Regions from separate parts of the Rhizobium sp. H4 genome, predicted to be linked through region 1. Evidence: predicted binding sites of a transcription regulator. Region 1 holds the regulator's gene; the other holds the start of a gene.

The links. Region 1 encodes LexA, which represses DNA repair genes until DNA is damaged. Its sites were predicted from a motif close to TGTTCNNNNTGTGTTCNG; they were not measured.
Region 2: C4N04_RS26235 (glycosyl transferase) is a predicted target of LexA. The motif match lies at 7,977-7,994, and genes of this name have one in related genera.

What each region holds. Positions count from the first base shown of each region.
Region 1 covers NZ_PSOW01000003.1:202,030-217,554, reverse strand. Annotated here, with positions in the region: gene pdhA (pyruvate dehydrogenase (acetyl-transferring) E1 component subunit alpha) at 1-583, opposite strand, end outside; gene C4N04_RS05975 (septum formation initiator family protein) at 729-1,049, opposite strand; gene eno (phosphopyruvate hydratase) at 1,186-2,460, opposite strand; gene kdsA (3-deoxy-8-phosphooctulonate synthase) at 2,602-3,447, opposite strand; gene C4N04_RS05960 (VOC family protein) at 3,444-4,340, opposite strand; gene lexA (transcriptional repressor LexA) at 4,537-5,256, shown strand; gene C4N04_RS05950 (ComEC/Rec2 family competence protein) at 5,237-7,669, opposite strand; gene gltA (citrate synthase) at 7,960-9,249, shown strand; gene lpxB (lipid-A-disaccharide synthase) at 9,285-10,454, opposite strand; gene C4N04_RS05935 (LpxI family protein) at 10,451-11,332, opposite strand; gene lpxA (acyl-ACP--UDP-N-acetylglucosamine O-acyltransferase) at 11,335-12,153, opposite strand; gene fabZ (3-hydroxyacyl-ACP dehydratase FabZ) at 12,150-12,617, opposite strand; gene lpxD (UDP-3-O-(3-hydroxymyristoyl)glucosamine N-acyltransferase) at 12,610-13,677, opposite strand; gene bamA (outer membrane protein assembly factor BamA) at 13,728-15,525, opposite strand, start outside.
Region 2 covers NZ_PSOW01000020.1:14,583-30,107, reverse strand. Annotated here, with positions in the region: gene C4N04_RS26280 (potassium transporter Kup) at 1-1,182, shown strand, start outside; gene C4N04_RS26275 (cell wall hydrolase) at 1,447-2,682, shown strand; gene C4N04_RS26270 (AtpZ/AtpI family protein) at 2,955-3,293, shown strand; gene C4N04_RS26265 (F0F1 ATP synthase subunit A) at 3,356-4,108, shown strand; gene C4N04_RS26260 (F0F1 ATP synthase subunit C) at 4,176-4,403, shown strand; gene C4N04_RS26255 (F0F1 ATP synthase subunit B) at 4,481-5,104, shown strand; gene C4N04_RS26250 (F0F1 ATP synthase subunit B) at 5,108-5,599, shown strand; gene C4N04_RS26245 (ribonuclease HII) at 5,895-6,584, opposite strand; gene C4N04_RS26240 (PA0069 family radical SAM protein) at 6,751-7,908, opposite strand; gene C4N04_RS26235 (glycosyl transferase) at 8,048-8,566, shown strand; gene C4N04_RS26230 (hypothetical protein) at 8,925-9,239, shown strand; gene moaB (molybdenum cofactor biosynthesis protein B) at 9,266-9,817, opposite strand; gene C4N04_RS26220 (4-(cytidine 5'-diphospho)-2-C-methyl-D-erythritol kinase) at 9,817-10,710, opposite strand; gene C4N04_RS26215 (tetratricopeptide repeat protein) at 10,723-12,558, opposite strand; gene C4N04_RS26210 (polyprenyl synthetase family protein) at 12,690-13,706, opposite strand; gene C4N04_RS26205 (DUF2007 domain-containing protein) at 13,815-14,042, shown strand; gene C4N04_RS26200 (methyltransferase) at 14,049-14,846, shown strand; gene C4N04_RS26195 (Nramp family divalent metal transporter) at 14,949-15,525, opposite strand, start outside.

The DNA.
Region 1 (15,525 bases):
TCGGCAGCTTCCAGAGAGCGGCCATGTTGAAGCTCTCGTAGACCTGGCCCTGGTTGGCGGCGCCGTCGCCGAAATAGGCGATCGCGACATTGCCGTTGTTACGGTAGCGATTGGCAAAGGCGAGACCGGTTCCGAGCGAAACCTGGGCGCCGACGATGCCGTGACCGCCGTAGAAATGCTTCTCTTTCGAGAACATATGCATCGAGCCGCCCTTCCCGTGGGAATAGCCGCTGCGGCGCCCGGTCAGCTCGGCCATGACGCCGCGCGCTTCCATGCCGGTTGCCAGCATATGGCCGTGGTCGCGATAGGCGGTGATGACCTGGTCGCCTTCCTTCTGCGCCATCTGCATGCCGACGACGACAGCTTCCTGACCGATGTAGAGATGGCAAAAGCCGCCGATGAAGCCCATGCCGTAAAGCTGACCGGCCTTCTCCTCGAAGCGGCGGATCAATAGCATCTCGCGATAGGCCTTGAGTTCCTCATCCCGATCGAAGTCGGCTACCGGGCCTCCATTCGATGCTTTGGCTGCTGGTTTTGCTGCAGTTTTGCGGCTGGAAACGGTCGCGGTCTTTCGCGGCGCCATTCAACCCTCCCTATGGGTTTGTCGTTTCTCGATGGCGCGTACCATAGGGAAGAAATATGACCACAGCAATGCCATAATTGCATGGCTCGTATTCGTCACCAAGCTGTTGGAAATACAGCAGAAATTGAAATTAACCGAATTCAGGTTAATTGGAATAATGGTTGAATATGACGATCTCGTCCGCGCGCGACATATTCAGCTGATAGCGCGCCTTTTCGTCCAGCATATCCTTGTCGAGCGAACCGTCACTGAGGAGCGCGACCTGACTTTCCAGATGTTCGCGCTTCGCCTTCAATACCGCAAGCTCTTTTTCGCGCTCGACGCGCTGACGCTCGAACGTCTCCGTCGCCCGCAACCCGTAATCGCCATGGATGCAATGATAACCGAAATAGGAAAGGAAGGCGACCGTCATGGCCGGAATGACGAAGCGACCGAGCTTTCTCTTCTTATGATGCTTTGTCCACATACACGTATGCTCTTGAACGCATTACCAATTCGTTCAGCATAATGCGCAGAGATTAACCGTTCGTTGACCGTAAAAATCAGGCAATAAAAAAACCGCGCCAGGTGGGCGCGGGTGAAGCCATTGAAATCAGATTTGCTCAGCCGCGGATGATCGAGCGGCCGGCATACTGGGCCTGCGGCCCAAGGCCTTCCTCGATGCGGATCAGCTGGTTGTACTTGGCGAGGCGGTCGGAACGCGACAGCGAACCGGTCTTGATCTGGCCGCAGTTGGTGGCAACCGCGAGATCGGCGATGGTCGAATCCTCGGTCTCGCCGGAGCGGTGCGACATGACGGCGGTGTAGGCCGCCTTGTGCGCCGTATTGACCGCATCGAGCGTTTCCGTCAGCGAACCGATCTGGTTGACCTTGACGAGGATCGAGTTGGCGACACCCATGCGGATGCCGTCGCGCAGACGGGCGGAGTTGGTGACGAAGAGATCGTCTCCGACGAGCTGCGTCTTCTTGCCGGTGAGGTCGGTCAGCGCCTTCCAGCCGTCCCAATCGTCTTCAGCCATGCCGTCCTCGATCGAGATGATCGGGTACTTGGCGGCGAGTTCGGCCAGATATTCGGCCATGGCGCCCGATTCGAGCGTGCGGCCTTCGCCTTCGAGCACGTATTTGCCGTCCTTGAAGAATTCCGTCGAGGCGCAGTCGAGGCCGAGGTAAATGTCCTCACCCGGCTTGTAGCCGGCTTTTTCAACCGACTTGACGATGAAGTCGAGGGCTTCCGAAGCGCTCTTCAGGCCCGGTGCGAAACCGCCTTCGTCGCCGACATTGGTGTTGTGGCCCTGGGCTGCAAGCTCCTTCCGGAGCGTATGGAAGACTTCCGAACCCATGCGCACGGCTTCGGCGATCGAATCGGCGCCGACCGGCAGGATCATGAATTCCTGGAAGTCGATCGGATTGTCGGCATGAGCGCCGCCGTTGATGATATTCATCATCGGCACCGGCAGCAGGCTCGCCGAAGCGCCGCCGACATAACGGTAGAGCGGCAGGCCGGAGGCCTGGGCGGCAGCCTTGGCGACGGCGAGCGACACACCGAGGATGGCGTTGGCGCCGAGACGCGACTTGTTCGGCGTGCCGTCCAGTTCGATCATGATGTTGTCGATCTGGATCTGGTTTTCGGCGTCGATGCCGCCGATGGCGTCGAAGATCTCTGTGTTGGCGGCCTCGACGGCCTTCTCTACGCCCTTGCCGAGGTAGCGCTTGCCGCCGTCGCGCAGCTCGACCGCCTCATGGGCGCCCGTCGAGGCGCCCGAGGGAACAGCCGCGCGGCCCATGCTGCCGTCTTCGAGATAGACGTCGACTTCGACGGTGGGGTTGCCACGGCTATCGAGGATCTCGCGGGCGATGATATCGGTGATTGCAGTCATGGGTTCTTCCTGCTCGGTGGGTGATCAATCGTTCGAAGCCTGTCATAATCGAAGGCGTGCAAATTACAATGCCGCAATTTCCAGCCTTCGTACCGGCGTTCTGAAGTGGCCTAAACCACGGTCGTGTCAACCTGTTGAACGTCAAGCCTTGGCAACCGCATCGAACGCAAGCAATTTCTCAAGCAGTCGCGGCATGTCCTTGAGATAGACCATGTTCGGGCCGTCGGACGGAGCGTTGTCAGGGTCCTGGTGGGTTTCGAGAAAGACACCGGCAATACCCGTCGCCACGGCTGCGCGCGCCAGCGTTTCGACGAATTCGCGCTGGCCGCCGGAGGACTCGCCCTGCCCGCCGGGCTGGGCGACGGAATGGGTCGCATCGAAAATGACGGGCGCGCCCATCGCCGCCATGATCGGCAGCGAGCGCATGTCGGAAACCAGCGTGTTGTAGCCGAAGGAGGCGCCGCGCTCGCACAGCAGCACGTTCGGATTGCCGCTGGCATTGAGCTTCTTCAGGACATTCTTCATGTCCCAGGGGGCGAGGAACTGGCCCTTCTTGACGTTGACGACGCGGCCCGTCTTGGCGGCAGCGATCAGAAGATCCGTCTGGCGGCATAGGAAGGCGGGGATCTGCAGAACGTCGATCACCTCCGCCACCTCGGCGCATTGCTCGGCGGTGTGGACGTCGGTCAGGACGGGAAAGCCGAATTCCCGCTTCAGGTCGGCGAAGACCTGCATGCCCTTTTCAAGCCCGATGCCGCGCTCGGCCGAGAGTGAGGTGCGGTTCGCCTTATCGAAGGAACTCTTATAGACGAGGCCGATGCCGAGCTTTGCGCAGAGATCTTTCAGCGTGCCGGCGACCATGAAAGCGTGATCACGGCTCTCCATCTGGCAGGGGCCGGCAATCAGCGACAGGCGGCCGGTATTGGAAAAGGTGACCTGGCCTTCGCCTTCGCCGATCTTGACCTCGGAATTTGTATCAGTGCTCATCGTGGTTCCTCGAAGGCAAAAAGCGCGCCCTGCCCGGGCGTGGGCTTCACCAGAATGCGATTGTTCTTGCGTGTGTATGTCACTCCGTTAGCAGCCAAATGCGCTTCTGTCACGGCAAGATCGGTAACGGTGAAGAGGATTGCCCGGCCGCGCAGACCACGATCGGCGGAGGAGACGACAGGCTCGAAATAGGCCTCCAGCCCTTCCGGCGTCATCAGGCTGATCTTGGCATTCGATGCCGCGATATTCATGCCGAAACCGGTTTTTTCCACCGCCGTTTGCCCGACGGCAAGACCAACGAAGGCGGCAAACGCAGCCGGCTCCGGCGCACAAAGCGCGATCTCGGCAAGGCCCGTCACGCCGTTGGCATGCGCCTCCAGCGCCGCGCGGTCGGCCGGGAACGAATTGATGCGCTGACAGGTGAAGAGAAAGAAGTCGGGCGCGCGCAGATCGCTTGAAAAGGCCAGTTTGAAGCTGCCGACGCTTTCCGAACCGTCCGGCATTCGCATCGGCCGGCTGAACTGCAACATCTCGCCGGCGCTCGCGCCGTTGCCGACGAATCGCCGATGATCGAGGCCGGCATCCTCGGTGAGGAAGGCCAGCGCCGAAAGGCCCTCCTCGCCGCAGCGGAAGCGGAAGGCACGATTGCGGGCGACGAAGACATTCCCCTGACGGGCCGCCGCCTCGCTCTCCTCGACGCTCGCCACGCCGAGCGGCTCGATATAGGTCTTGTCGGCGAAAAAGACGCAGGCATTTTCCGTTCCGAACGGATGGCGCGCATCGGCGGCGACGGTAAAGCCGAGCTTGCCGAGCCTTTCGCGCGCCAGATCGATATTGACGACGGGCAGCACGACATGATCCAGCGGGTGCGGCTTGGCGGAATGTGCGATCATAGGATCCCTCCTGACACGTCAAAGAGATGTGCGACAGCCCCATTCCCAATGCAAGACATGTGCGCCAATCCGGCGAATGAAAATAAAAATCTCGACGAGTTGGCGCGAAGTTTTACGGAAATTTAGCTACTTGCGGAACACATATGGAACATATAGTGTCCGTTCTGGATTTGTTTCAATCAGGGGTCTGACGTCGATGCTCACGCGCAAACAACAGGAGCTTCTCCTTTTCATTCATGAGCGCATGAAGGAATCCGGCGTTCCTCCCTCTTTCGACGAGATGAAGGATGCCCTGGATCTGGCCTCGAAATCCGGCATTCATCGCCTGATCACGGCGCTGGAGGAACGTGGTTTCATTCGCCGCCTACCGAACCGGGCCCGGGCCTTGGAAGTGATCAAGCTGCCGGAGGCCTATAGCCCCAGTCTTCAGCCGCGCCGCGGTTTTTCACCGAGCGTTATCGAAGGCAGCCTCGGCAAGCCCCAGCCGGTCGCCGCCCCCGCTGCCGCAAAGCCGATCGCCGACAACGGCAGCTCTGTCTCCGTGCCGGTCATGGGCCGGATCGCCGCCGGCGTTCCGATCTCGGCTATCCAGAACAATACGCACGACATCGTCGTTCCTGCGGATATGCTCGGCTCGGGCGAACATTACGCGCTGGAGGTCAAGGGCGATTCGATGATCGACGCCGGGATCTTCGACGGCGACACCGTGATTATCCGCAACGGCAGCACCGCAAGCCCTGGCGATATCGTCGTTGCGCTGGTCGACGACGAGGAAGCGACGCTGAAACGCTTTCGCCGCAAGGGCGCCTCGATCGCCCTCGAAGCCGCCAACCCGGCTTACGAGACCCGCATCTTCGGGCCTGACCGGGTCAAGGTGCAGGGCAAGCTGGTCGGCCTCATTCGCCGTTATCACTGACAGCCAACGGAGCTGATTCGGTAAAAGCGTCTTTGCGCCAATCATAGGCGCGATGGCGCATCCATGGACGCGACAAGGCATCGAATGCGGTTGCGACCTCGAGGCCTGTCTGCGCAAAACGCAATTCGACGGAACCGGTCCTGCGCAGCGTCTCGCCGGTGAAGAGTGTCGCACCCGAGTGGCAGCGGTCGAAACGCAGGCGCACCGCGGTCACGACAATCTCGCTGGCGTCGCAGGCCGGGCCGAGATAGGCGGCATTGTCGATGACGGCGACGACATGGCCATTGCCGAGCCTGGCGATACACCAGGCTTTCTTGACGCAGGAAAAACGATTTGCCTCACCGCCGGCTGCGGCGGCCACCATTGCCGTCCTCGCCTCATTCTGCTGATCGCGGGAAAGCCTGAGGCGGCGGTCCTCACCCTGCGGCGGGATGGCAGGGCCATCCAGCATCTTCGGCGGGTGGTGCGTCGGCAGGACCAGCGCTCTCTGCCACTGGTCGAAGATGAAGTCCGGCGGGTTTTCACGGTTGGAAGCCATTGCCGCCGTCGCGACGAGCGCGACCAGACCACCATCCTCGGAAATCACCAGATCCGGCGGTCGGGAACCCGGCAGGATCAGCACGATAAGCGTCGAGACGGCGAGGATCGATGTGCCGGCATGGCGCAATCGGGTGCGGAGCAGCGTCAGCAGCAGAAAGCCTGCCACGGCGACGGCGAAATACCAGGCGGGCAAACGGCCGAGGTCGATATCGCCGCCCCAGCCGGACACCGTCTTGGCGACCGCAATCACCAGATCGAGGCCGAAGCCGACCACAGTCCAGAGCGGAGCGTCCAGGCCGAACGGCATGAGCAACATCGCCAGCAGCCCGGCCGGCATGACGATGAAGGAGATGATCGGCATCGTCGCAAGGTTCGCCGGCAGGCCATAAGCTGTCAGGCGATGAAAATGCTCGACCGCAAACAGCGCCGTGGAAAAGCCGCCGATCAGCGAGGTCAGGAAGACGCCGCCGAAGAAACCGGCGACCGCCACGACCGGCCGCAGGACCGGCAGCTTCAGCAACGGGTTTTCCCGGACGCGCCGGTCCTTCCACAGCTGATAGCCCGATACCAGTGCCAAAGTCGCGGCAAAGGACATCTGGAAGCTCGGACCCAGGACTTCGGAGGGTGAAATGGCGATGATGATGAGCGCCGAGAGAACGACATTGCGCAGGCTGATCGACGGCCGGTCGAAGAAGACGGCAATCAGCATGATCGCCATCATGATGAAGGCGCGTTCGGCCGAAACCCCGAATCCTGAGATCAGGAAGTAGGCTGTAACGGCGACGAGTGCGCCGGCGGCGGCGATCTTCTTTGTCGGATAGGCTTGAGCGACACCCGGAACGAGGCTGAGCAGCATCCGGAAACCGACGAAGAAGATGCCGGCCGACAACGCCATGTTAAGGCCCGAGATCGCCACGATATGAGCAAGGCCGGACTGACGCAGCGCCTCCGTCGTTTCCTTCGAGATGGCGCGCCGCTCGTCGGTCACGAGAGCAGCGGCAAAAGCGCCCGTGTCGCCGGGCAGAATAGAGCGTATACGATCGCCGATGCCGCTGCGCAGCCGGTAAAGCCGTTCGAGCAGAGCGTCGGATGTCGATCTCGCAGCCTGCGGGCCCGCCTGCACATCGACTTTCTCGGGCGCACCGTAGAAGAAGCCGTTGGCGCCGATGCCATCGAAATAGGCACCGAAGGAAAAGTCGTTGAGGGTGGGAAGCGCCGGCCCCGCCGGCGGCGTCAACCGCGCTCGGCCGGTGATGATGTCACCGAGGTCGAAAGGCGCATCGGCACCGCGGGCGATCACGGTTATGCGCCTCGGCGGCCGCTTCACCTGCGGCGCCTCGGTGCCGGTGACCGCAAGAACATAGCGCCACCGCCCGCGATCGTCGCCTTCGCGCCGCTCGACGCGGCCGGTCACCGTCGTCGTCACGGATGAATCGAGGATGACAGTCGAGGCCCGCCGGCTTTCGAGCTGCGCACAGAGCATGCCGCATGCCACGAGGGCAAGCGCCATAAAGGTTGCCCGCCAGGCCGGCCGGCTGCGGCCGGCGACGAGCACCGCAAGCATCAGCACCGACAGGCAGAGCAACGATGGAATGAGCGGAAAATCCGTTGCAGCAAGAAACCAGTATGCCGCGCCGGCGCCGAGGAAGACCGGCGAGAACAGGAGCAGGCGGCCGTGGTCGGCCTCCTCGCTGAGCAAACGGCCGGCAGCGCGCAGCAATTGTGCGACCGCGGTCGTCAGCCGGTGGCGCAATGGCACCGCAGACTGCGTTTTTGCCGGCCGCGATCCCACGGCAGGAGCCGGAAACGCGACGTGATCGGCAAGGCCGACGCCTGCTTGCGGCCGCAATTCGACTGTCGTCAACTCCTGCATGCGCCGCCCAAAATGACCTTACCCTGGGCCCAGAATGCAACCTCCGAGCTCATCCGGCAAGAATAATCGATTGAAATACGGGCGAAAATTGCGAGCGCGAAAAGAACAGTCGAATCATCGGCTTCCGCTATGCGTGCTGCTCATCGCTGCAGTGCCTAAAAGGTGATGCCGCAATGCACAAAATGGCGTCACGGTAACTTGGCATTAGCCTCGCGATCATATAGCTATCGCAAAGGACGCTTAACCCCTATGGCGCTTTTGTGGCGCCACCGACATTTCGGAGGATCAGCATGACGGATCAAAGCGCAACAATAAAAATCGGTGACAAATCAGTCGACCTCGCCGTCAAAAGCGGCACGATCGGCCCGAGCGTCATCGATATCGGTGCTCTCTACAAGAACACCGCCTCCTTCACGTACGATCCGGGTTTCACCTCGACCGCATCCTGTGAATCCAAAATCACCTATATCGATGGCGACGAAGGCGTTCTGCTGCACCGCGGCTATCCGATCGAGCAGCTCGCCGAACATGGCGACTTCCTCGAGGTCTGCTATCTGCTTCTCTACGGCGAACTGCCGACGGCAGCGCAGAAGAAGGACTTCGACTATCGCGTCACGCATCACACCATGGTGCATGAGCAGATGAGCCGCTTCTTCACCGGCTTCCGGCGCGATGCGCATCCGATGGCCGTCATGTGCGGCTGCGTCGGCGCGCTGTCGGCCTTCTATCATGACTCCACCGACATCACCGATCCGCACCAGCGCATGGTCGCCAGCTTGCGCATGATCGCCAAGATGCCGACGCTTGCGGCCATGGCCTACAAGTACCATATCGGCCAGCCCTTCGTTTACCCGAAGAACGATCTCGACTATGCGTCGAACTTCCTGCGCATGTGCTTTGCCGTTCCGTGCGAGGAATATGTGGTCAATCCGGTGCTTTCGCGCGCCATGGACCGCATCTTCATCCTGCATGCCGACCACGAGCAGAACGCCTCGACCTCGACGGTCCGCCTCGCCGGTTCGTCGGGCGCCAACCCGTTCGCCTGCATCGCCGCCGGCATCGCCTGCCTCTGGGGCCCGGCGCATGGCGGCGCCAATGAAGCAGCGCTCAACATGCTGACGGAGATCGGGACGGTCGACCACATTCCTGAGTATATTGCCCGCGCCAAGGACAAGAACGATCCTTTCCGCCTGATGGGCTTCGGCCACCGCGTCTATAAGAACTACGATCCGCGCGCCAAGATCATGCAGAAGACGACGCATGAAGTGCTCGGCGAACTCGGCATCAAGGACGATCCGTTGCTGGAAGTGGCGATGGAGCTGGAGCGCATCGCGCTCACCGACGAATATTTCATCGAGAAGAAGCTCTATCCGAACATCGACTTCTATTCCGGCATCACGTTGAAGGCGCTGGGCTTCCCCACGACCATGTTCACCGTGCTCTTCGCGCTTGCCCGCACCGTCGGCTGGATCGCGCAGTGGAACGAGATGATCGAGGATCCGGAACAGCGCATCGGCCGTCCGCGCCAGCTCTATGTCGGCGAACCGAAGCGCGACTACATCCCGGTTTCGAAGCGCTGATCGCTTGAGACCAATCGGCTCAAACGAAAACCCGGTCAGAAACGACCGGGTTTTTTCTTTTTCAGCACCTCGAGCAGGATTTCGGCAGCATGTTCGCCGGGCGGCTTTTCGGTCTGCATGCGCTGCCAGATCAGCTCATAGCCTTCCTTCATCGCCTTGAGCTGGAGAGTGTCGGCCGACAGCCTTTCCATCCAGCGTGCGAGACTTGCCCCGCGAACGATATCGTTCAGATATTCCGGCACGACCGCGTAATCGGCGATCAGGTTCGGCAGCGCTCCTGTCCAGGTCTTGATGCCCGATGTCAGCAACCGCATGATCCAGTCGACCTTGTAGGCTGAGACGACGGGAACGTCGGCAAGCGCCAGCTCGAGAATAACGGTTCCGGATGCGGCCATGGCCGCATCGGCCTCGACGAAAGCCTTCCACTTTGCTTCTGCGCCGATAACGATCTCCGGCGTTACCGCCCATTTCGCAGTCAATTCGCGCACAAGCCCTTCCTTGTGTCTCATCGTCGGCAGGATAAAACGCATCGGCCCATTGCGGGAGACAAGTTCGCTCACCGCCGCCTCGAAATGCGGCAGGAGCTTCTGGATTTCCGAGGAGCGTGAGCCGGGCAGAAGCAGGATTGTGCCGCTGCCGGGCCGTCTTCCGGCGCGCAGGCGTCGGGTCTCCAGGAGCGCAGGGTCAGCGGTCAGGCGATGCCCCACATAGGTCGTTGCCGGGCCGTTGAGGCGCTGCATCGTCGCCGGTTCGAAAGGCAGAACGGCGAGCACGTGATCGACATAGGCAAGCATGCGGTTGGCGCGATATTCCTTCCAGGCCCAGACGCTCGGACAGACATAATTGACGACAGGCAAATCCGGCAGCGCCGTGCGGACACGTTTTGCCACGCGATGAGTGAAATCCGGGCTGTCGATGATGAGCAGAATGTCAGGCTTCGCGGCGATGATCTCGGCCGTTGTCCGGCGGATCAGGCCAAACAGCTTCGGCAGCCGGCTCAGCACCTGGGTGATGCCCATGATCGACAGTTCGGAAAAATCGAACAGGGATCGCAGGCCCTCCGCCTGCAGCCCCTCCCCGCCGACGCCGACAAGTTCCACCGGTCCGTCATGGATGCGCTTCAGCGCAGCGATGAGGTCGGCGCCGAGGAGATCGCCTGACACCTCACCGGCAATGACGGCAATCTTCAGCGGCGCGCCGTTCATTCCAGCCCCCATTCCGGCAGGCCGCGATCAATGCCGCAGACGAAAAGCTCTGTCTCGTCGGCGGCGCGGATGACGGCAGCACGATCGAGCACCAGCGAGCGGCCGGCTTCGACGGCGATACCGGCAAGGCCGGCTTTACCGGCGTTCAGCACCGTGGAAACGCCGATCGCCGGCAGGTCGGCACGAATATCCTGCTGCGGCTTGCAGAGCTTGACGAGCACGCCGCGGCGGCGCGTCGAAATGCGCCCGGCGGCTCTGAGCCCGGCGACACGGTCAAGCATCTCGTCGGTGCCCTCAAGACCCTCCAGTGCGACAACCCGCCCGCCGATGCTGACGGCGCCCTGCCCGACATCCAGCCGGCCGAGCGTCTCGGCGGCTTCGGCAGCACGGCTGATATCGCGCCGATCTTCGTCACCGGGTGTGACGGCGCCAAGCGGACCGACGGAAGCCAGCAGGTCGGGGGCGATCTCATGGGCGCCGACGACGCGCCGGCCATTTCCCTCGATCAGCCGGATCACCATCTGCAGGACCGTATCGTCGCCGCCGGAGAGCAGGGTGCGGATCGCAGCCGGCACCCTCATCAGAATACGCAGCGTCGGGCGCACCTCACGCCATTCCGGCCGGCGGCGCACGCTGCCCGACATCACCACGCGGCCGATGCCATAACGGTTGAGAAGACTATCGAGAGCGGCGAAATCGCCGATGCCGATAATGGCGTGGTCGTAGCCTTCCCAACGCCGGTCGCTTTCGTCCTTCAGGGCGACGATAACAGGATTTTCGCCAGCGGCGCGTGCGGCTTCCGCGACATAGGAAGGCAGAAGGCCGCCGCCGGCGATGATCGCTAGCCGGCCCGCCGCGGTGTCGCTTGATAAAGCCACGGCTAGCCCTTCTGACCTCGGGTCGGCGAGGACAGGGCGCGGTCGCTATCGGCGGCGATGAAATCCAGGATCTGCATCACCTCTGCGCAATCGGCATATTCCTCGCGGATGGCCGCGGCGTTCTCACGCACGGAGGCCGTTCCCTCAAAGATCGCCTTGTAGGCGCGGCGGACCCTGTGGATGACAGCGCGGTCGATGCCGGCGCGCGTCATGCCGACGACATTGAGGCCGCCCAGCAGCCCGGGATTGCCGTTCAGCATGCCGTAGGGAATGACGTCGTAACTCACTGCCGACAGCCCGCCGACGAAAGCCTGGCGGCCGACGCGGGTGAACTGATGAACGGCCGACCCGCCGCCGAGAATGACACGATCCTCAATGACGACGTGGCCGGCGAGCATGACGTTGTTCGACATGATCACGTGGTTGCCGACGCGGCAATCATGTGCCACATGCGAATTGGCCAGGAACAGATTGTTGTCGCCGACGATCGTCTGGCCGCCGAAATCTGCGGTACCGGTATTCATCGTCACGCCTTCACGGATCGTGCAGTTGGCGCCGACCGAAAGCGTCGTCTCTTCGCCGGCGTGATGCACGCTCTGCGGATCGCCGCCGACGACCGCCATCGGGAAGATGCGCGTGCCCTTGCCGATCACGGTCCGGCCGGTGACGATCGCATGCGCCAGGAGCTCGACATTTTCATGCAGGACGACGTGCGGCCCGACATGGCAGAAGGGACCGATCTTCACGCCCTCACCAATGGTGGCCCCGTCTTCGACGACGGCCATCGGGTGAATGCGGGCGCTTTCGGCAATCGTACTCATGCCTGATCCTTACGAACGATCATCGCGCCGATATCGGCCTCGGCGACCAGCGCGCCGTCCACTTTGGCGTCGCAATGAAATTTCCAGATATTACCACGCTGCTTGTGCTTCTTAACGTGGAATTCGACGCGATCGCCGGGCACAACCGGCTTGCGGAAGCGCGCATTCTCAATGGTCATGAAGTAGACAAGGTTGCCGGGCTGGCCTTCCTTCTTGGCACAGATCGCCCCCGCCGTCTGCGCCATGCCCTCGATCAGCAGCACGCCCGGCATGATCGGCGACTCCGGAAAATGGCCGGTGAAATGCGGCTCGTTCACCGTGACGTTCTTGATGCCGACCGCTGAGTTGTCGCCATCGATCTCAATGATCTTGTCGACCATCAGAAACGGATAGCGATGCGGCAACAGCTTCATGATCTCGATGATGTCAGCCGAAGAAAGCGTCGTCGTGGCTTCCTCAGTCATTTTCCTTGCCTCCAGGGTTCCGCCCGCGCAACTTGGACTTCGCCACTTGTTGCGCCGCCTCTCTCAGATAGTCTTTCAGCGGACGAGCCGGCACGCCGCCATATTGCCCGCCGGCGGCAAGATCGGTCATGATACCGCTTTTGGCGGCGATCTGCACGCCGTCGCCGATCGTCACATGGCCCTTGATGCCGGCCTGGCCGCCGATCTGCACGCCGTTGCCGATCTTGGTGCTGCCGGCGATGCCGACCTGCGCGACAATGGCGCAATGGCGGCCCATCTGGACGTTGTGGCCGATCTGGACCTGGTTATCGATCTTGGTCCCCTCGCCGATTACCGTATCGTCCATGGCGCCGCGGTCGATCGTGGTATTGGCGCCGATCTCGACATTATCCTGGATGATCACCCGGCCGATCTGGACGATCTTGATCATGCCGCGCGGACCGGGCGCATACCCGAAACCGTCCTGGCCGATGCGAACGCCGTTGTGGATGATGACGCCGTTGCCGATCAGCGCACAGAGAATGCTGGCGCCGGCTGCAATCGAACAATCCCGGCCGATCTTGACGCCCGGACCGATGATGCTGTGCGCGCCGATGCGGGTGCCTTCGCCGATTTCGGCATGGGCGCCGATAACCGCCAGCGGCTCGACGATCACGCCCTTTTCCAGCCTGGCGCTCGGATCGATCACCGCGCTCGGCGCGATCTCGCTTTCACCCGGCGAAATGGCGACCGGACGCAGTGCTGCCGGATAGAACAGGCCGCCTGCCATCGCAAAAGCCGCATGCGGATTGGACGACAGGATGATCGGGATATGCTGAGGTACGAGGTCGGCGAGCGCCTTGTCGCAGATCACCGCCGAAGCCTCGCAGGTCAGCAGCTCATCCCGGCTGCGGCGCGACAGGATGTAACAAACATCGCCCGCCCGCGCCCGGTTGATGGGAGCGACGGATCGGACAATGACATCGGCATGATCGGAATTGGCGAGTTCCGCCCCAAGAAACTCTGCCAGCTCAGCGAGCTTCAGACCTTCATGGGGCAGAAAAAAAACGTTTTGCTCCATCGGCAATGCTCCAGAACGGAATTGAGTCTTACAGTTCCGGACTGCCGATATCAGAATTGGTTGTTGATGCCAAACTTGAAGTTCTGCGTCTTGTCAAAGTCTTCCTTGAGGACCGGGATTGCGTAATCCAGACGCAATGAACCGAAAGGAGACTGCCAGACGACGCCGACACCGACGGAAGCGCGCAGCGAGGCGTCTTCACCCTCGATGCCGTCGCCCCTGAGGTCGACGTCGTTGCCGAACAGCGTGCCCGCATCGGCGAAGACCGCGCCGCGCAGATTGAAGTCACGCGGGAAGCCCGGCATCGGGAAGGTTGCTTCGGCCGACGCCGTGAAATACGTCGTACCACCCAGCGGATCGTCGTTGGTGCCGGCAACGCGAGGGCCGATGCCCTTGTTTTCGAAACCGCGAATGTCGCCGTTGGTCAGCGTGAACTGGTCGAAGACGTTCAGGTGCTCGCCGAAGCCGACGACATAACCAGCCGAGGCCGAAACCGAGCCGATGATATCGGCATCGTCAGCGAGCAGGTGGTAATAACGCGCCTTGCCGTAGATCTTGTAGAACTGCGAGTCACCGCCGAGACCGGCGATTTCCTGCGTCGCCGTCGCGTAGATGCCCTCGCGCGGCAGGACGGTGTCGTCGAGCGTGTTGTAGGTCAGCGTCTGCGAGATGGAAGACCGCGTCCACGGGCTGTCCTCGACGAGGTGCTGATATGGAGCCGACAGGTCGGAAAGATCGCCGTTATCAGCGTCATACTTCATCTGCTTGTAGTTATAACGGAAGGTCGTCGCCAGATCTTCGGTGATCGGCGCGGTGACGCGCAGGACGACGCTGGTTTCCTCGTAATCGTAGTTGTCGTTGCTCGACGTCTCGCTGTGGTTGACGTCGAAGCCCGCCGCCAGACGATAGCCGAGGAAATAGGGCTCGGTGAAGCTGACGCCGTAGGCGCGCGAACCTTCCTGACCGCCGCCGGCCGAGATGCGGATGTACTGGCCGCGGCCGAGGAAGTTCTTCTCTTCGATCGAAGCTTCGAGCAGCAGACCGTCACCGCCGGCGGCATAACCCGCACCGACGCCGAACGAACCGGTGGACTGATCCTGCACGTCGACGACCACCACGACGCGATCCGGCGAGCTGCCCGGCTGGGTGGAGATATTGACGGAGGAGAAATAGCCGAGCGCTTCGAGGCGGCGCTTGGCCTTGGTGATCATCTGCTGATTGAAGGCGTCGCCTTCGCTCATGTCGAATTCGCGGCGGATGACGTAATCGCGCGTGCGGCTGTTGCCGCGGATTTCGATGCGCTCGACATAGGCGCGCTCGCCCTGGTCGACCAGATATTCGACCCCGATCGTGTTGTTGTTGAGGTCGCGGTTACCGCGCGGCGTGACGCGCGCGAAGGGATAACCGGCAGAGGCCACCTGATCGGAGATCGCTTCGATTGACTTCTGCACCTCCTTGGCGCTGTAGACATGGCCTTCCTTCGTGCGCACCAGCGGCAGCAGCTGATCCGAGCCGACGCCTTCGACGGTCGACTGCACGGTCACCGGTCCGAAGTCGTAACGCTGACCTTCCTCGATATTGAAGGTGAGCGTGTACTTGTTGGTTGCCTCGTCGAAGCTCGCATCGGAAGAGACAATGCGCATATCGGCATAGCCGCGGTTGTAATAGAACTGGCGAAGCGCTTCTTCGTCCGCGTGAAGCTTGTCTTCGTTGTAGACGTCCTTGCGGGTCAGGAACGAAAGGAAGTTCGAACGCTTGGTGTTGATGACGGCAGCCAGGCGGCCGGCGCTGTAGGCATTGTTACCGACGAAATTGATCGCATCGATCTTGGTGCGGTCACCCTCGTTG
Region 2 (15,525 bases), on a different contig from region 1:
GCCGATCTCGGCCATTTCGGCCGCCGCCCGATCCAGTGGGCCTGGTTCCTGCTGGTCTTCCCGGCACTGACGCTGAACTATCTCGGGCAAGGCGCTCTCGTTCTCGGCAATCCGATGACGATGTCCGATCCCTTCTATCTGATGTATCCGAAATGGGCGCTGCTGCCGGTCGTCATCCTGGCGACCGCCGCGACGATCATCGCCAGTCAGGCGGTTATCACCGGCGCGTTCTCGATGGTGCGCCAGGGCATCAACCTCGGCTTCCTGCCGCGCATGGAAATCCTCTTCACCTCGGAAACCAATACCGGGCAGATCTTCGTGCCGTCGGTCAATGCCGTGCTGTTCTTCGGTGTCATCTTCCTGGTACTGGGCTTCAAGACCTCGGACGCGCTGGCGACCGCCTACGGCATTTCCGTCACCGGCGCCATGGTCGTCACCTCGATCATGGCCTTCGAATTCGTCCGCGCCCGCTGGAACTGGTCGTTCCCCCTCGCGGTGGCCGCGCTTGCGCCGCTGGTCGTGCTCGAATTGATCTTCCTTGGCGCCAACCTTCTGAAGATCCACGATGGCGGCTATATCCCGATCCTGATCGCCACCGCCTTTACCATCGTCATGTGGACATGGCGCCGCGGCACCGCGATCCTCTTGGAAAAGACCCGGCATACAGATATTCCGCTCGCCTCGTTCGTCAGTTCCATCGAGCGCAAGAGCGAGCATTCGCCGGCCCAGGTTCCGGGCACTGCGATCTTCCTGACCAGCGATCCGGAATCGGCCCCGGCCGCCCTCTTGCACAATCTCAAGCACAATCACGTGCTGCACGACCGCAACGTCATCCTAACGATCCGCACCGTCAACAAGCCGCGCGTGCCGAGCCACGACCGTTACAAGGTCGAGCCGATCTCCGAGCGGTTCTCCCGCGTCGAACTGCTGTTCGGCTTCATGGAATCGCAGAATGTCTCGCAGGCCCTGGCGACGCTGCGCAAGACCGGGTTGAAGTTCGACATCATGTCGACCTCCTTCTATCTCGGCCGCCGCAAGCTGGTGCCGGACGCCAAGTCCGGCATGCCCTATTGGCAGGACCGGCTCTACATCGCGCTTGCCAACGCCGCCACCAACCCTTCGGACTACTTCCGCCTGCCGGCAAACCGCGTGGTCGAACTGGGGTCGCACGTCATTATTTGACGGGTGCGGGCGACAGCCCTGACGCGGGTCTCCCCGCTGTCTTGCACTTCCGTCACCTCGTCCTCCGTCATGCTCGGCCTTGAGCCGAGCATCCACACGGCACCCACCATAAGCAGCGGCATGGATCCTCGGCTCAAGGCCGAGGATGACGGAGCTTGGGGATGCGTCCCGTCAAACCAGCCAAATCGGAATATCCAAAACCGCCGATGGTCACATTCCGGCACGACCCGTTAACCGGACGTCAAGGTTAATGAGAGATTTTCGATGGAATGTTCCCGCGTTCCATGCCCGGAGTTCGTGTTGCGTCGAAAGAGTCCCTCCCGTAGCAAGCTGCTTCCCGAGAACTGGGTGTCACCTGTCATCTTCGGTCTTGCCGGCTGGCTGATCTTCCCGAGCGTCGCCTCCCACGCCGACCTCGCCACCATGCTCGCCGGTCTCGATCGTGACGGCGAGAGCTGGCGTATGGTTCTGACCAATTCTCCGGCCGGCTCCATTCATCAGGCTGAACTCGCCTTTGCCGATCCTGATGTGACGGGTTCGATCGCGTCGGGCGCCGGCATGGTGCTGCCGGATGGCCGCAAGGTCGCTTTCTCTGCCCCGGACAAGGGCGCTGCCAAGGACAAGGGCGCGGCCAAGGGCCACGAGGACACGCCGGACGAGGATCGCGTCAATCGCGGCATGAAGAAGGGCCGCATCGTCGCCGTCGAAAAGATGCAGCCGCCGAAGGATTTTTCCGCCGGCTCCATTCTCGAGCGCACCAGGATGCTGTTCACCCCGAGCTTCGACCTCAAGGACCGATCGGCCTTCGTCAAGCCGAAGATCCAGGGCAAGGAAATCGAGATCGCCACTTCTTTCTATAAGAAGCAGGCGGTGGTGACCGACAACGGCGTGCCGGCGGTGCTGGCAAACCTCGTCACCAGCAACAAGGCCGACGTGCTGGCGACGGCCTATGCGCCGGCAACACCCGACTATGCCAGCCAGTCGCCCTTCGATTCGATCCTGACCGATCAGGACAGCGGCCGCTTCGTCCCCGAGATCGGCCCGCGTGATCACGCCTGGGCCGCTAGCGTGCTGCCGCCGAGCGTCTTTTCCGCCCGCGAGCAGCAATGTCTTGCCTCCGGCATCTATTTCGAGGCGCGCGGAGAATCGGTGAAGGGGCAGGCGGCCGTTGCTCAGGTCATTCTCAATCGCGTCCGCAATCCTGCCTATCCGAAGACCATCTGCGGCGTCGTCTATCAGAACGAGGATTGGCGCAACCGCTGCCAGTTTTCCTTCGCCTGCGACGCCATCAAGGACAGGGTGAACTCGGAATATCACTGGCGGATGGCCCGCGATGTGGCGATGGCGGTGACAGCAGGCAAAATCTGGCTGCCGCAGGTGGGCTCGGCGACTCATTACCACGCCGTCTACGTCCGGCCGAAATGGGCAAAGACCATGGAAAAGGTCGGCCGCATCGGTCTCCACGTCTTCTACCGCACCTATGGCGGCGGCTGGAGCTGAGATAAATCGTCCGGGTCCGGCCGATTTCCGGCCCCGAAAAGCGGATTCTTTCCGTCGAATTTGTGCGATCGACCCGCGATCGCTTTATCTCATTGATTCCATGTGACTATTTTCTCGCTGGACAGAAGCTGTCTACGCCTTGACTATACTAATCCCTAAAACTATGTTGCGCGCGACTTCAGAACGGGCCGGAAGGGTCTCAACCTTCGCGTCCGGGGTCCGAATGACCGGGGTAGCGGGAGTGCGGGCGACGGGCAGGCGAGGATAGATCCATGGCGGACGACCGCGAAGAAAGTCTTGAGAAGCGCCGTGCGCAACTGGAAGCGAAACTCGCGACCAAGCGCGTCGAGGCGAAAATGGACGAGGCGAACGAAGCCCGCGCCGAGGTAAGCCGCAAAGGTTATGCCCAGGCGATGAAGCTTTCCAGCGAGTTCATTGCCGCCATCATCGTCGGTGCCGTTCTTGGCTATGTCTTCGACCGTTTTGTTGGCACGGCGCCTTGGGGAATGATTGTTCTTCTGCTTCTCGGATTCTGTGCCGGCGTTCTGAACGTGCTGCGTTCTGCGGGGGTGGTGGCCCATCCCCTGGACGACAAGGACGACAAGAAATAAGGACCGGTCCCGGTCCAGTGCAATGACCCCGCGTCCTGCGGGCCAAAGAGAGAGAACAAGCGGTGTCTAACGATCCGACTCATCAGTTCCTGATCCAGAAGATTGTCCCGATCGAAATCGGCGGAATTGATTTTTCGTTCACCAACGCATCGCTGTTCATGGCCGCTTCGGCTGCCGTTGCCGCAGGCTTTCTCTATTTCGCGACCTCGAACCGCGCCATCGTGCCGGGCCGTTCGCAGTCGGTCGCGGAAATGTCCTATGAATTCATCGCCAATATGCTGAAAGAAGGCGCAGGCAAGCAGGGAATGAAGTTCTTCCCGCTGGTCTTCTCGCTCTTCATGTTCGTCCTGACGGCGAACCTGCTCGGCATGTTCCCCTATTTCTTCACGGTGACGAGCCAGATCATCGTCACCTTCGCGCTGGCGCTCCTCGTCATCGGCACGGTCCTGGTCTACGGTTTCTATAAGCACGGCTTTCACTTCCTGAACGTCTTCGTGCCCTCGGGCGTGCCCGGCCTTCTGCTGCCGCTGGTCGTCCTGATCGAAATCATTTCCTTCCTGTCCCGTCCGATTTCGCTCTCCGTTCGTCTATTTGCAAACATGCTCGCCGGTCACATCACGCTGAAGGTGTTCGCAGGCTTCGTTGCCTCGCTTGGAGCCCTCGGTGCAGTCGGTATCGGCGGAGCCGTTCTTCCCCTCATCATGACCGTCGCCCTGACCGGTCTCGAGTTCCTCGTTGCCTTCCTTCAGGCTTACGTCTTTGCGGTGCTGACTTGCATGTACCTCAACGACGCGATCCATCCGGGCGGGCACTAAGGATAACGACATCGACGTCAAAGGGCGTCAGTCATTCGCCGCAACAACCATTTCAAAGGAGTTCAACATGGAAGCGGAAGCAGCAAAGTTCATCGGTGCAGGTCTGGCTTGCTTTGGTATGGCCGGTACGGCTCTCGGCCTCGGCAACATCTTCGGCAACTACCTCTCCGGCGCTCTGCGCAATCCGTCTGCCGCTGACAGCCAGTTCGGCCGTCTGGTATTCGGCTTCGCCGTTACGGAAGCTCTGGGCATCTTCTCGCTGCTCGTCGCTCTCCTCCTCCTCTTCGCCGTCTGATTTCGGCGGATAGATGGATCACGGCCTGCGACCGCAAGCCGTGATCCTTTGCATTTGCAGTCCACCTGGAGGTGAGCATGTTTTTTGTGACCCCGGCTTACGCTGAAGAAGCACCGGCGGCAGCGACCGGCACGGATGCGCATGGCGCTCCGGCCGCAGGCGAGGTCCATACCGAGACCGGCGTAGCCGAAGGCGAACACGCCCGTGGCCCGTTCCCGCCCTTCGATTCGACGACCTTCTCGTCCCAGCTGCTGTGGCTGGTGATTACGTTCGGCGTCTTCTACCTCCTTATGCAAAAGGTCATCGCGCCGCGCATCGGGGCCATCCTCGATCAGCGCCACACGCGCATCTCCCAGGACCTGGAAGAAGCAGGCCGGCTGAAGGCGGAAGCCGACGCCGCCGTCCAGACCTATGAAGGCGAATTGGCCGCAGCACGCGCCAAGTCGAATGCGATCGGCTCCGCCGCGCGCGACGCCGCCAAGGCCAAGGCCGAAGAGGAACGCCGCACTGTCGAGGCGAGCCTGTCGGAAAAGATCAAGGCTGCCGAAGTCCGCATCGCCGACATCAAGGCGAAGGCTTTCGCCGATGTTGGCACCATTGCCGAGGAAACGGCGGCTGCCGTCGTCGAACAGCTGATTGGCGGCAATGCTGCCCAGGCTGATGTCGCCGCTGCCGTCGCGGCCGCCAAGAAGGAGGCTTGATCGATGGAATTTCACCTTGACGCGACTTTCTTCGCCTTTGTCGGCCTCGTCCTTTTCCTGGCGCTGGTTGTCTACCTGAAGGTCCCCGGAATGATGGCGCGCTCGCTCGACGACCGCGCCGATCAGATCCGCAACGAGCTGGCCGAAGCCAAGCGTCTGCGCGAGGAGGCCCAGCACCTGCTCGCCGAATACCAGCGCAAGCGCAAGGAAGCGGAAGCCGAGGCGGCGCACATCGTTGCTGCCGCTGAGCGCGAAGCTGAGATGCTGACTGCCGAAGCGAAGAAGAAGACGGAAGAATTCGTCGCCAATCGCACGGCGCTCTCCGAGCAGAAGATACTGCAGGCCGAGGCCGAAGCGATGAAGGCGGTCCGTTCCGCCGCCGTCGATCTGGCGATCGCGGCCGCTGAAACGGTGCTCGCCAAGAAGGCGGATGGCAAGGTCCAGTCCGAACTCTTCGGCAATGCCGTTGGCCAGGTCAAGACGCGGCTCAACTGAGCGGTATCGAATGGAATGAGGGAAAAGGCCGGGCATGTCCCGGCCTTTTCTTGTTATGACGCTTCTCTCGGAGCCATCCCGGGTGTGTGATGCTGTTGTTTTGATTGGCGCGTATGGCTGCCCCTCACCCTAACCCTCTCCCCGTTTTACGGGGAGAGGGGACGTGCCACACGAGAGGCGAGCGGGGGACGGAGAGCGTGCGGCATATCCCCTTCGCCCCGCGCGCGGGGAGAAGGTGCCGGCAGGCGGATGAGGGGCAGCCCTCGACAATTCACGGCGTTCTATTTGAGCCGACCTATTCCGGTATCAACTCATCCGTCTCGGGTCCGTCCTCGCCCTTGCGCAACGGCCGGAAGCTCATTCGGTGCAGGGAGCAGGGGCCGTGTTTCTCGATGCCGGCGCGGTGCTGCGCCGTGCCGTAGCCGACATGCGCGGCGAAGCCGTAATCCGGAAAGACATTGTGGGCACGCGCCATCATCCGGTCGCGCGTCACCTTGGCGACGATCGAGGCGGCGGCGATCGAGACCGAGCGGGCATCGCCCTTGACCACGGCCTGCCCGGGGCAATCGAGGCCGGGCGGCACGTCGAGCCCGTCGGTCAGCACGTAGCTGGCAGGAACGGCGAGGCTGCAGATGGCGCGGCGCATGGCGTCGAGGCTTGCCTTGCGGATATCCGTCTCGTCGATGCGCGTCGAGCTGGAAGAGGCGATCGAGACGGTCGCGGTCGCGAGAATCTGCACGAACAATTCCTCGCGCCGCTGCGCCGAAAGCTGCTTGGAATCGTTGAGGCCCTCGGGGATGCGCTTCGGATCGAGGATGACGGCGGCGGCGACGACCGGCCCGGCAAGCGGCCCGCGGCCGGCCTCGTCGGCGCCCGCAACCGGCCAGTGGCCGGCCTTGCGGGCTTTGAGCTCCAGGCGGAAATCCGGCACGAGCGGAGCCGTGTCGAAAAGCAGGGGAGAATCGGGTGGCGTGCGAGGTCTCATGCGGCTGAACCTCGCACGCCAACCCGATTTCCCGCAAGTCCCCGGATCAGGGCGGCGGGCCGGGGACGGTCCGGCGGATGGTGGCGGTCAGGGCCATCCGCTGGAATTGCGCTCGGGGCTCGAAAACAGGGCGGTTTTTCGAAGGCCGATGCGCAAATTCTTTAAATCAGAGCAGCGACAGCTGTACGCCGCTGCCATCAGGCGGCACGAACAGGTCGTCGCGCAGCGGCATACCGCGTCGCGTCAGGCCAAAACGCCTCGCCGCCATTTCGAAGCGCCGGGCGATCTGCCACGCATAGGGACCGGCGCCCTTCATGCGCTTGCCGAATTCTGCATCGTAATCCTTGCCGCCGCGCATTGAGCGCACCAGCGACATCACATGCCGGTAGCGATCGGGATAATGCTGCAGCAGCCAGTCGCGGAAGAGCGGGCTGACCTCGAGCGGCAGCCTCAGGATGACATAGCTCGCCTCGACGGCGCCGGCCGCGTTGGCCGATTCGAGGATGCGCTCCAGCTCGTGATCGTTCAGCGCCGGGATCAGCGGGGCGGCCATCACGGCCGTTTGGATACCCGCTTCCGACAGCGTGTGAATGGTCTCCAGCCGACGCGGCGGCGTGGCGGCGCGCGGCTCCATCGTCCGGGCAAGCTTGCGGTCGAGCGTCGTCACGGAGATGCCGACGCGCACCAGGTTCTTCGCCGCCATCTCCTGCAGAATGTCGAGATCCCTGAGGATCATCGCTGACTTGGTGACGATCGAAACCGGATGGTTCGCCTTGTTCAAAACCTCGAGAATGCCGCGCATGATGCGCCATTCCTTCTCGACCGGCTGATAGGGGTCGGTATTGGTGCCGATCGCGATCGCCCGCACCTTGTAGCCCGGCTTGGCGAGCTCCCGCTCCAGCAGCTTTGCCGCATCCGGTTTGGCGAACAGCTTGGTTTCGAAATCGAGCCCCGCCGAAAGTCCCATATAGGCGTGTGTCGGCCGGGCGAAACAATAGATGCAGCCATGCTCACAGCCGCGATAGGGATTGATCGAGCGATCGAAAGCGACGTCGGGCGATTCGTTGCGGGTGATGGCCGTGCGCGGCTTTTCGATCTGGACCTCGGTCTTGAACGGCGGCAGCTCTTCCAGCGTCTGCCAGCCGTCGTCAAAGGTCTCGCGCTGCAGCGCCTCGAAGCGACCGGTCGGGTTCAGCCCGGCCCCGCGCCCGCGGCGCCGGTCGACCTCGACCCTCAGCCCGGAGGATACGATCATCGCATCGGCAATATCTGCCGTATTGGCAGGCGCGAATGCGGCCTGCCCTGCCAGGGACTGCTCTCTCATCGGATTCTCCCGCGGCGGGAAGCGATCGCCTCCGCCCGTTTTGCTGATTAAATTCCTATCGGCAAAACGAGAACAATGCAAGAACAAAATACTGAATACGCCTCTGGCAAAAATTTGTGCGGCGCATTATGACTAGACAATGTTGACGGTTGTTCTCGAATGTCAGGATCAGGAATCCGAGCTGGCCCAGACCTTATCGGTCTTGGTGGCGGGTGCGGTGGAGGGTCTTATCAGCGATGTGGTGGTGCTCGATCACGGTTCGCGCGACGGCACTTCGCGGGTCGCCGACGCCGCCGGCTGCCGGGTTCATTCGCAGTGGGATATCAAGGACATCGTCGGTTCCGCCCGCGGCGACTGGCTGCTTTTCGTCGAACCGGGTGCACGCCCGCAGGCCGGCTGGATCGACGAGATTGCCGAATATATCGCGCTCAACAAGCTGCCGGCCCGCTTCACCGCCTCGCGCGGTTACCGGCGCCCGTTTTTCGAGCGCATCGGCCGCGCTGCGCCGCCGCTGGAGCTTGGTCTGCTGATGCCGAAGAGCAAGGCGCTGGCCGCGGCCAGGAGCGGCATGCGCCTTGCCGACTTCGTCAAGGGTCAAAAGCCGCGCAAGCTCGCGTGTGAATTGATACCTTCCTGGGTGGCGCGCGCTGCGCGGTAGCATACCAGAAGCTGCCCCTCACCCTAACCCTCTCCCCGTAAAAACGGGGCGAGGGGACGTGCCCTGCGAGACGTCAGCGGGGAACGGAGAGGTTGCGACATGTCCCCTTCGCCCCGTTTACGGGGAGAAGGTGCCGGCAGGCGGATGAGGGGCCAGTCTAGGAACGACGGCGGCGATCGCACTCTCCCACCGATCGCGCAGAAGATAGCCCCCAATAAGTTTTCGCGCTATAATCCTCCCATGGCGCCGCCGAAGACGCCTCGCTTCGCAACGGATGGCCATGGAATGCCGGTGGACGGCGGAACAGGTCAGCGAAAATCTCCTCTTCTGCCGGGTTCCCGGCGAGAGGAGGTGCGTCGTGGTACGCGGTATGGTTTACGGCCTGGCGGCCGTCATATTGCCGACATTGATAATCGCGCATCCGCATTCGGCAGCGTCGCAGACGATGCTCAGTTGCGCAGGCCGATCCGACGTCGTCAAATTCCTTGATAGGAATTTCACTGAAAAGCTCACCGCAGTCGGATTGATAAACCAGAACTCCGTTCTTGAGGTTTATGCTGCCAAAAGCGGAACCTGGACGCTCGTCGTCACCGATGTCCACGGCATAAGCTGCATCCTGCTGTCAGGGGACAGCTGGGATTCGATGCCCGCCTTGCCTGGCCTTGCCACATAAAAGCCGTCCGCTCTTTTGCCGGCAGTCTACTTCGTTGCGCCGCGTTTCAGGTGCTCGTCGAGCCGCGGCATGATTTCGACGAAGTTGCAGGGCGTGCTGCGGTAGTCGAGCTGCCCCTTCAGAATACCGTCCCAGGCATCCCGGCAGGCGCCGGGCGAGCCCGGCAGGGCGAAGATGAAGGTGGCATTGGCGACACCCGCCGTGGCGCGCGACTGGATCGTCGCCGTGCCGATTTTCTCGTAGGAAATGCGGTGAAAGACCGCGGAAAAGCCGTCCATACGCTTTTCGAACAAGGGCTCCAGCGCCTCGGGCGTCACATCGCGACCGGTAAAGCCGGTGCCGCCTGAGGTGATGACGACATCGATGTCGTCCCGTTCGGTCCAGGCCTTGACCTGCGCGGCGATTTTGTCCCGGTCGTCAGGCACGATCGCCCGGTCGACCAGCCGGTGCCCCGCTTCGGTGATCCGCGCCGCCAGCGTGTCGCCGGATTTGTCGGTTTCCGGCGTGCGGCTATCCGAGACCGTGAGGACAGCGATGCCGACGGCGATAAACGGCCGCTTTTCGTCCAGACCTGCCATTACATGCCTCCCGAAACCGTTTCCGTCGCCTGGACATACCAGTCGGGCCGATCGCCGTGAAGAGCTGCAGCCGCCTCTTGCGCAGCCGCCATTGTCGAAAAGATCCCGAAACAGGTGGCGCCGGAGCCGGACATGCGGGTGATGAGCGCGCCCTGGGCCTGCAGCATCTGCGAGATCACGGTAATCTCCGGCACCAGTTCGCGCGCCGGCGGTTCCAGATCGTTGCGGGCCGCGCCGATCGCCGTAAGCCAGCCGTCAGTCCCGGACAGACCGCGGGCGAGATGCAGAGCCGGATTGTTCTTGCCCGCCAGCCGGCGGAAGACCTCGGGCGTCGATACGCCCTTCAGGGGATTGGCGAGCACCATGGCAAAGGCCGGCAGATCAGGCACGACTTCGATTCTTTCGCCGATCCCACGGGCAATCAGCGGTCGGCTCTCAAGGCACATCGGCACATCGGCGCCGAGCTTCAGCGCAAGGCTGGCAAGGGTCTCCACCGGCAAGTCCATGCCCCAGAGCCGCATCAGCCCGCGCAACGTCGCGGCCGCATCGGCCGAGCCGCCGCCGATGCCGGAAGCGATCGGCAGGTTCTTTTGAAGGTGAATATGCACAGGAAAGGCGAGGGCACCGAGCTGCTCGCGCAGGAGATCGCGTGTCCGCAGCACCAGGTTGGTGCCGTCGCCGGCAAGCGTCTCGCCGAAAGGGCCCGACAGCGTGAAAGCGTCGGCCTGCGCAGGCAGAAAGCCCAGCCGGTCGCCGCAATCGGCGAAAGTCACCAGCATGTCGAGCAGATGATAGCCATCTGCTCGCTGGCCGGTCACATGCAAAGCGAGATTGATCTTCGCGCGCGCCATTTCGGTGACGCCGAAAGCCTCGGCCAAGCCCTCTTCAGGCATGCTCCGCGCCCGTCAGGATTTCTTGTCGACCGGCGGCGGGGTGACGGGCGCCGGATCCGGCTGCTTCTTGTCGGCCGCCTTGGCATCGTCGCTCGCAGGAGGCAGGCCGTTGGCGACCTTGTCCTTGATCTTCGGAATTTCGGCGGCTTCCGGCTCGGAGGCTAGCGCCCGGTTCCACTGATAGACGGCCTCGAGCTTGCGGCCGACGCGCCAGTAGGCGTCGCCGAGATGGTCGTTGATCGTCGCGTCGCCGGCCTTGATCTGTGCGGCCCGCTCCAGCTCGTCGACGGCATCGTCGAAGCGGTTGAGGCGGAAATAGGCCCAGCCGAGCGAATCGATGATGTAGCCATCGTCGGGGCGAAGCTCGACGGCCTTCTTGATCATGCCGAGGCCTTCGTCGAGGTTCCGGTTCATGTCGATCCAGGAATAGCCGAGATAGTTCAGCACCTGCGGCTGATCGGGATTGAGCTCCAGCGCCTTGCGGAAATTCGGCTCCGCCTGGTCCCACTTCTTCAGCCGCTCATAGGCGATGCCGCGCTGGAAGAAAACGCTCCAGTTGGCGCGGCCGGGAATCGGGCCGATCACTTGGACGGCCTTGTCGTAATTGGCGGCCATCGCCTCGTAGTCCTTGGCGTCGGAGAGCACGCTGCCATAGGCGAGGTAGCTGCGGATGTCCTTCGGGTCGGAGGCGATCAGCGCCTGCAGGTGCTTGCGCGCCTCGTCCACCTTGCCGCCCTGGGCAAGGGCAAGGCCGAGCTGAAGCTCGGAGATGCGCCGCATCGGTGAATTCTCCGGCACCTTCTTGTAGAGCGCGATGGCGCGGTCCATCTGGTTCTGTTTCTCGGCGATGCCGCCGAGCAGCACCAGCGTATCGGCGCTGTTCGGGTCGAGCGCTTTGGCCGTCTGCAGGTAGAGCGAAACGATATCCTCGGCGCCGTCGCGATTCAGCGCGCCGCCGACCGAGAACAGCACGCCGGCGGCCCCTTCTGCGGCGGTCTTGACCTGCTGTTCCTGCTTCTCGCCCTTCTCGATACTGTCGCGCAGCGCGTTCAGCGGCGCGTAATTCGGCAGCAGGTTGTCGCCGACGGAAACGGCGTCGAGCGCCTTCTGCTTGTTGCCCTGTGTTGCTTCGAGGCGGGCAAGCGCCATGACAGCCCGCATGAAGGTATCGGGCGCGGTCGCACCGCCCTCCTTGTCGAGCACGGCGTCGTTCAGATGCTTTCGGGCGGATTTCACGTCGCCGGTGGCAATGGCGATCGCGCCGGCATTGTAATTCTGGAAGATGCGGAACCAGTCCGGCCCCTTCATCTTCTCGACCATGGTGAGTGCTTCCTTGCCGCGGCCGGCGCCGACGCGAGCCCAGGCGAGCAACAGATCGTTCATCATCCGGTCGAGATCGTTCGGACCCTTGTATTTCAGGATAGCTTCGGCGCTCTTGTAGTCATCGCGGCGCACGGCATCCATGCCGCGCACGATCGTGGTGATGCGCTCGACCGAGGGATCGCCCTTCAGGTCGTTGGCATATTTGACGCCTTCCTTGATGTCGCCGTTGAGCAGCAGTGAGATCATCAGCCGCTGGCGAATCTCCGGATTGCCGGGCTCGATCGCAAGCGCCTTCTTGTAGAGTGCGATCGCCGTTTCATAATCGTGATCGACATCGGCCGTGCGTGCGGCGAGGAAGGCACCGGAGAAGGTGGTGACGCTATCGGCATTGAAGGTCTCGGTGTTGCCGGCATCGCCCGCCGTCTTGGCCGCATCCTCGGCATTCACGCCGGCGACGACGCCGAGCGAAAGAACAGCCGCCAATGCTGCGCTCGTAAGAAGACGGATGGCAATTCTCTGCCGCATAAGGAAACCTTTCTTCGAGAGCGTCCGGCCATAAGGCCGGCCGCAAATCAGTTGCGATCACTGATTCATAACAGGATGGCTTTTTTGAAGCGGCGCCGCAAGAAAATCAGGCTGCGATCGAGGATGTGTGATCAGTTGACGCGCTCGATGCAGAAGTCGATCACTTCCATCAGGGCAGATTTCCACATCGTATCGGGAAGCGGCGCCAGCGCGTCGCGGGCGATCGTGCCGTAATGGACCGCCCGACCGATCGTGTCGCTGAGCGTGCCATATTTGGTGATCAGCCCCAGCGCTTTTTCGAGGTTGGCGTCTGTGCTGTTGCCGGCCTCGATCGCATCGCGCCAGAAGGCGCGTTCGTCCTGCGTGCCGCGGCGATAGGCAAGGATGACCGGCAGCGTGATTTTGCCTTCGCGGAAATCGTCACCGACATTCTTGCCGAGATCGGCGGCCTTGCCGCCGTAATCGAGCGCGTCGTCGACGAGCTGGAAGGCGAGCCCGAGATTCATGCCGTAGGATTTCAGTGCGTTGCGACCGGACCGGCCGGCTTCGGCGACGATTGGCCCGACCTCGGCGGCGGCGGCAAACAGGGCGGCCGTTTTGGCGCGAATGACGGAGAGGTAATCGTCCTCGGTCGTCTCCATGTTCTTGGCGACGGAAAGCTGCAGCACCTCGCCTTCGGCGATCACGCAAGCGGCGGAAGACAAGACGTCGAGCGCGTCGAGCGAGCCGACTTCGACCATCATGCGGAACGCCTGGCCGAGCAGGAAATCGCCGACCAGCACGCTTGCCTGGTTGCCCCAAATCATCCGTGCCGTCGATCTGCCGCGGCGCAGGTCGCTTTCGTCGACGACGTCGTCATGCAGCAGTGTCGCCGTGTGCATGAACTCGACCGAAGTCGCGAGCTTGACGTGATTTTCGCCGCGGTAGTCGAACAGCGAGGCGGCGGCAAGAGTCAGCATCGGCCGCAGCCGCTTGCCGCCGGACGAGATCAGATGGTTGGCCACTTCGGGGATCATCTGCACGTCGGAGCCGGCCTTGGCCAGAATGAGCTGGTTCACCCGCTCCATATCGGCCCTGGTAAGATCGACCAACGGCTTTATGGATGCCAGTTTGTTTTTGCTTTCTTCAAGCGGTATGACCACGCCCAACGACCCGGACTCCTGTTCATTCATTGCAGCTGACAATAGAAAGGGGCGATGGACGCGGCAAGAGGTGAATTGTCGCGCAGGGCGAAATTGGAAGGAAAATGACGGCAAATGCATGAGCTTATCCGCGCCAACGACCCCGTTCTGCTCTCCTATGCCGAGAGCTTGATGAAGGATGCCGGCATTCATTGCTTCATCGCCGATCAGGGCATGAGCGTGCTGGAAGGCTCGCTCGGCATGCTGCCGCGCCGCCTGCTGGTGGATGAGGAGATGGCCGATCAGGCCCGCCGCATCCTCATCGATGCCGGTCTCGGCGGCGAATTGCGCGACAGGAAGTGAGCGGGGATGACCGGCGAGCCTGCCCAAACAATCGATGCCTTCCATCGCGGCGCCTTCCACCTGGTGCAACCGCAGGGCAGGGGGCACCGCGCCGGCATGGATGCGATGCTGCTGGCCGCACTCGTCGCCGATAACCGTCCTATCCGGGTTGCCGATCTCGGCGCCGGCGCCGGTGCGGCCGGCCTTGCCGTCGCCTCGCGGCTTGCCGAGGCCGAGGTGGTGCTGTTCGAGCGGTCGGCTGAGATGGCCGATTATGCCCGCCGCAGCGTGCTCCTGCCCGGCAACGCCCATCTCGCCGGCCGCGTCAGCGTCGTCGAGGCCGACGTGACGCTGGCCGCAAAGGCGCGCAACGATGCCGGCCTCACCGATGAGAGTTTCCACCACGTCATCATGAACCCGCCCTTCAACGATGCCGGCGACCGGCGCACGCCCGATGCGCTGAAGGCCGAAGCCCATGCGATGACCGACGGCCTGTTCGAAAGCTGGATCCGCACGGCCGGTGCCATCATGATCCCGGGCGGGCAATTGTCGCTGATCGCCAGGCCCCAGTCGATCGCGGAGATCATCGACGGCTGCGGCCGGCGCTTCGGCGGCATCGAAATGACAGCCATTCATCCGCGCCCCGGTGAAAATGCCGTGCGCATCCTGGTGACGGCTATCAAGGGCTCGCGGGCGCGGCTGTCGCTGCGCGCGCCGCTCATCATGCACGAGGAGGGGAGCCACAAGTTCTCCCCTCTCGTCGATGATTTTAACAATGGCAGGGCGGCCTATGCCAGGCTTCGATCCTCGGCAGCTAGAGCATGATGCCGAAAAGTGTGAGCGGTTTTCGGACGACATCATGCTCTAACTCTTTAATTTAGAAGAGGATTCAGATTTTGGGCCGACCGGGCCTAAAATTATCCTGTTCTAGCCGGTGACGAAGTCGAGCAACAGCTTGACGTTCAGCCCTGCGATCACGACCGCGATCACATAGGAGATGCCGCTCAGCCAGCGCGGCGCCACCAGTTCGCCCATCTTGGCCTTGCTGGCGGTGAACATCACGAGCGGGAAGACGGCAAAGGAAAGCTGCAGGCTGAGCACCACCTGGGTGAGGATCAGAAGCTCCGCCGTGCCCTGGTCGCCGTACCAGATGGTGACGACCGCCGCCGGCACGATGGCGATGGCGCGGGTGATCAGCCGGCGCACCCAGGGTTTCAGCCGGATCTTGAGGAAACCTTCCATGACGATCTGGCCGGCAAGGGTCGCCGTCACCGTCGAGTTGAGGCCGCAGCAGAGCAGCGCGACGCCGAACAGCGTCGGCGCGATCGCGAGACCGAGCAGCGGCGACAACAGCGAATGCGCTTCGCCGAGCTCGACGACGTCGGTCCTGCCATGCGCATTGAAGGCGGCTGCAGCCAGGATCAGGATCGAGGCGTTGATCAGCAGCGCGAAACAGAGCGCGACCGTCGAGTCGATCGTCGCATAGGTCAGCGCCTCCTTCTTT